2 regions of the Chryseobacterium sp. JV274 genome follow, and region 2 is predicted to be linked to the other one. Evidence: riboswitches for the same ligand, from Rfam matches in the RefSeq annotation. Region 2 holds a riboswitch; the other holds the start of a gene.
The links. A riboswitch is a leader RNA that binds a small molecule or an ion and turns the genes downstream of it on or off. The one in region 2 is predicted to bind thiamine pyrophosphate.
Positions count from the first base shown of each region.

Region 1: it holds a riboswitch for thiamine pyrophosphate, as region 2 does, so the genes downstream of both, thiS (sulfur carrier protein ThiS) here and pnuC (nicotinamide riboside transporter PnuC) in region 2, are expected to answer to the same signal.

Region 1 is NZ_LR824569.1:2,739,165-2,741,565, forward strand. Features, by position in the region: gene thiC (phosphomethylpyrimidine synthase ThiC) at 1-928, opposite strand, end outside; gene thiS (sulfur carrier protein ThiS) at 953-1,159, opposite strand; TPP riboswitch at 1,218-1,314, opposite strand; gene CHRYMOREF3P_RS12650 (RluA family pseudouridine synthase) at 1,431-2,108, opposite strand; gene CHRYMOREF3P_RS12655 (hypothetical protein) at 2,120-2,401, opposite strand, start outside.
Region 2 is NZ_LR824569.1:318,987-321,387, forward strand. Features, by position in the region: gene CHRYMOREF3P_RS01460 (alpha-ketoglutarate-dependent dioxygenase AlkB family protein) at 1-313, shown strand, start outside; gene CHRYMOREF3P_RS01465 (hypothetical protein) at 321-914, opposite strand; TPP riboswitch at 1,015-1,123, shown strand; gene pnuC (nicotinamide riboside transporter PnuC) at 1,149-1,745, shown strand; gene CHRYMOREF3P_RS01475 (hypothetical protein) at 1,732-2,401, shown strand, end outside.

The DNA of each region.
Region 1 (2,401 bases), 2.4 Mb from region 2:
AAACTCCCTGTTCTGCCTGTTCAATCAGAGTGTCTCTGAAAATTTCCCATGTCAGATCTTCCGGAACGCCTTTTACTTTTTCCAGTGCCTGATAGATAGGAACTGTACCAATGGGAACCGGACTGTTTCTGATGATCCATTCTCTTGTTTCGTGAATATTTTTCCCGGTTGAAAGATCCATAATGGTATCTGCTCCCCATCGGCAGGCCCATACCGCTTTTTCCACTTCTTCTTCGATACTGGATGAAACGGCACTGTTTCCGATATTGGCATTAATCTTCACCAGAAAGTTTCTTCCGATAATCATCGGTTCACTTTCCGGATGGTTAATATTATTTGGAATAATAGCTCTTCCGGCAGCAATTTCGTCTCTTACAAACTCCGGAGTGATCTTACTTTTCGGAGTATTTGCTCCAAAGCTGTGTCCGGGATGTTGAAAAGCCATTTCTTTGAATACGGAATCAAGCTGTTCTATCCTTTGATTTTCTCTGATCGCCACATATTCCATTTCCGGAGTGATGATTCCTTGTTTTGCATAGTAAAGCTGGGTCAATTCTTTTCCCTCTTGTGCTACTTTAGGTTTATGATCATAGGAAAACCTTAGTTCATCAAGACGTGGATCAGCTAAACGGGCTTTTCCGTATTCAGAGGTAATTCCGTCCAGAATATTCACATCATTTCTGTCCAGAATCCATTGTTCTCTGATTCTTGGAAGTCCTTTCTGAATGTCAATAACCGCATTTTCATCGGTATAAGGCCCTGAAGTATCGTAGATCGTTACCGGAGCATTATGTTCAAAGCCGCCATTGGTCAATTTGGTTGGGCTAAGCTGTATTTCACGCATTGCTACATTGATAGGGTGTACTGTTCCTTCAATATAGATTTTCTTTGAGTTCGGAAATGGCGAACATGTAATGGAGTGAGCCATAAATATTGGTATTAAATATGAGAATTAACCGCCCTGAGTGGCAGTAATGATTAAAACTGAATCGTTGTTATTAAGGATGGTTTCCGCCCAGGCCGACAGGGGAATAATACGATTGTTGAGGGCTACAGCGATGCCTTTTTTCTTTCCGGGCAGCTCAATAGCCAGTAATGCTTCCAGGTTTGCAGGAAGTACATCAAATGTTTTTCGGGTGTGGTTGATTATAAGTTCCATTCCTAATAATTTTAAATATACTTTAGGAATGGCCATTATTGTACAATAGAATGTACAGCAAAAGTCATCTACTTTTCCCTACGCTGGTATGATCCAGATCAGGTTCAAAGGGTAAAGTCTCAGTCTGTTGGTAACAGACACCCCTAAAGTTTGGGACGAAGTTAGACATTTTTTTAGAATGGGCAAAATCTTAAATGAACTCAAAGAAAAAGTCCACCTCAAAATTGAGACGGACTTTTATATTTTTTCTTTGATTGCTTTAGATCCCTTGCTATTCTTCACAAGCTCTCCAGATCGCATCATTCTGCGGAACGGGAGCTATGATTTCAATATTTTCCTTTGTAACAGGATGAATAAACTCCAGCTTTCTTGCGTGAAGATTAATTCCTCCGTCCGGATTGGAACGTGGTGCTCCATATTTCAGGTCTCCTTTAATCGGAATCCCTGTTTTAGACAACTGAGCCCTGATCTGGTGATGTCTTCCGGTTTCAAGGTCTATTTCCAACAACAAATAATTGTCTAATGTTTTGATAACATTATAAGTCAGAATCGCTTCTTTTGCCCCTTCGGTAGCTTTCGGAAAAACAATTGCTTTATTGTTTTTTTCGTTTTTCTTTAAATAATGTACCAGCCTTTGACTTTGTGGAATCATTTCTTTTCCTACAACCGCCCAATATGTTTTTTTCACCTCACGATTTTTTACCATCTGTGTAAGGCGTGAAAGCGCTTTGGAAGTTTTTGCATAGATCACCAGCCCTGAAGTTGGGCGGTCTATACGATGAACCAAGCCGAGAAAAACATTTCCCGGCTTAGCATCTCTTATTTTTATAAAATTCTTGATAGATTCTAATAGTGATTCATCTCCGGTTTTATCACCCTGTACAAGCTGACCCACCTTTTTATTAATCACCAGAAGATGGTTGTCTTCATATATAATCTGCTCCTTCATGCTTCTTCTCTCTATCTTCTTCTATTGGATAAAGACAGGATAATTCCCGCCAGAAGGCCTACTGTTTTAACGGCTGAAAGCTTTGAACCTTCCGGTATGAATGCTCCTAATACACAGATGGCAGCAGCAGCATACATTGCATAGACAAAGTTCCTATTGGTAAGCAGCGGAGCCTGAATAAAGAAACTCGCACCTATCAAAACATAAAAAACCTTTCTTGAAAGTAAATGGTTGATTTCCGGAGAAAATAAATTAAACCATCCTACAGCAAGGCAAACCAGTGCTGCAATAGA
Region 2 (2,401 bases):
TAAATATAAATTCAATTCCGTATTGCTTAATCTCTACAGAAATCAGAATGATTCTGTTGCCTGGCATCGTGATAAGGAAAGCAGATATGGAAAACGCCCGGTAATTGCTTCTTTAAGTTTAGGACAAACCAGAAATTTTGATTTCCGGAAAAAAGATCATCATCAGAGTAAATACAGCCTGCCTCTTCCTCATGGCTCATTACTGATTATGAAAGGAGATCTGCAGGAAAACTGGGAACACCGGATCGCTAAATCTGTAACTTCTATGAAAGAACGTATAAATCTTACATTCCGGCTAGTTCATAAAGAATGAGGTTAATTTATTCCTGAGACAGGTTCTGTTTAAAATTAGTTAGTAAATCCTCCGCGCTTGGGAGATTTCCTAGATTACTTTTAATTCTTTCCAGAAGATCGCTGAATAAAGCTTCTCCGTTTAAGACTTTCAATGAATATTCGAAAGGATATAAAGAAATAACACCTCCGTTATTGTCATATTTTAAGGTCATGAATCGTAAAGGAAATTCCGGAGTTTTATCTCTGTACAGTTTAAATCCAAATTCATGGATCATATAGTATGAAAATGCTATCGTTAGCATCAGTCCAATCTGTTTGTCTTCCTGATCAAATGATTTACAATACTGATAAAATCCTGGTTCTGTAGTAACGGCCTTGTCTATATTGTTAGGGTGGTAGACAGGGTTCTCTATAGCCAGTGTTACTTTATTATCGATAAAAAAGCTGCTTAACATTCTGAATGAACCGTCAACCAGAACATCCTCTGACAAAAGCTCATCTTCAGTATATCTGTTCCTGAAATATTCATCTGTATATATTCCGTCTATTCCTGGACTTTCAGACTGCTGCTGACCAGTTGTATCTGGATTTTTTGAAAAAAATTTTTTGAAGAAGTTCATGGTTATCGTTTCTATAGTGTATCTGACAAATATAAAAAATATTCGTAATCCCAATAAAAAGCAGGATGCATTTTATTTTTCCGTAAAAAAGCTGCACCTTTGCCCAACAATGGGGTGCTACAGATAACGCTGGCTGAGATGATACCCAGGAATATATTTCCACACCTGATCCGGATAATGCCGGCGTAGGGATTGCTTACTTATCATCTCATCATTTGATTTCTAACAATTAATATGATGCAGGACATTTTAAAACAAATTACCTTACCGGAATGGTTTGGAGTCTTATTTTCAGTCATTCAGGTCTTACTGGCCCGTAAAAACAATGTCAATAATTATCTTTTCGGGATTGCAGGTATTCTGCTTACGCTGTATGTGATGCTTACTTCCAAGCTTTATGCTGAGTTTACCTTAAATCTTTATTATCTGGTCATGAGCATCTACGGATGGATGTATTGGAAATTCGGGAAACAAAAATCTGAAATGGAAATTTCTGTTACCTCAACTACCGAAAAATGGATTACCGGAGGAATTGTTTTGGGAACCTTTATCTTATTCTGGTCTTTTCTGACGCATTTTACCGATTCGGATGTCCCGGTTTGGGATTCTCTGGTAAGTGCTTTTGCCTGGGCAGGGATGTGGCTGATGGCAAGACGGAAAATTGAAAATTGGGTGATCCTCAATGTCAGCAATATCATTTCAATCCCTTTAATGATTCATAAAGAATTATATCTGTATGCTGTTTTAACGTCATTCTTATTTTTAGTGGCGATCTCAGGATATATCGAATGGCAAAAAATTATTAAAACCAAAGCGAATGCTGAGTACTAAAGACATCAGACAAGACCTTCAGGGTGCTTCTATAGTTTCTGATAAGGTGATCCAACATATACATGAAGAAGGATGGCTTAAGATCTGGGTACCGAAAAAATATGGTGGCTTGGGTTATCGTTTTGAAGAAGGACTTAAAGCATTATTTGGCTGGGCCGAAACCGATGGAAGCTTTGGCTGGATGCTGACATTGTGTGCCGGAGCCAATTACTTTTCCAGAAATATAAAACCTGAAATTGCTGAATTACTGTTTACCAATTCTAACATTTGTTTTGGAGGAAGCGGAATGGTTGGCGGAACTGCGGAAAAGCAAAATGATAATACCTATATCATCAATGGATTATGGAATTTCGCAACCGGAGCTCCCCATCTGACCCATTTTACGCTGAATGCCAGGATTACAGAAAACGGTAAACCAATAATTGATAACAATGGAAATGAAATCATCCGCTCATTCATAGTTCCTAAAGAGCAGGCTGAAATTATCCCCAACTGGAGATCTATGGGAATGAAAGCCAGCGGGACCTATTCCTTTACCCTTAAAAATCTTATAGTAAGCGAAGATTACAGTTTTGTTTACGATCATTTTTTCACGGATGATATTCTGGACAGCATTCCGTTTCGGGTTTTTGCAGATTTGACACTTTTGGTGAATT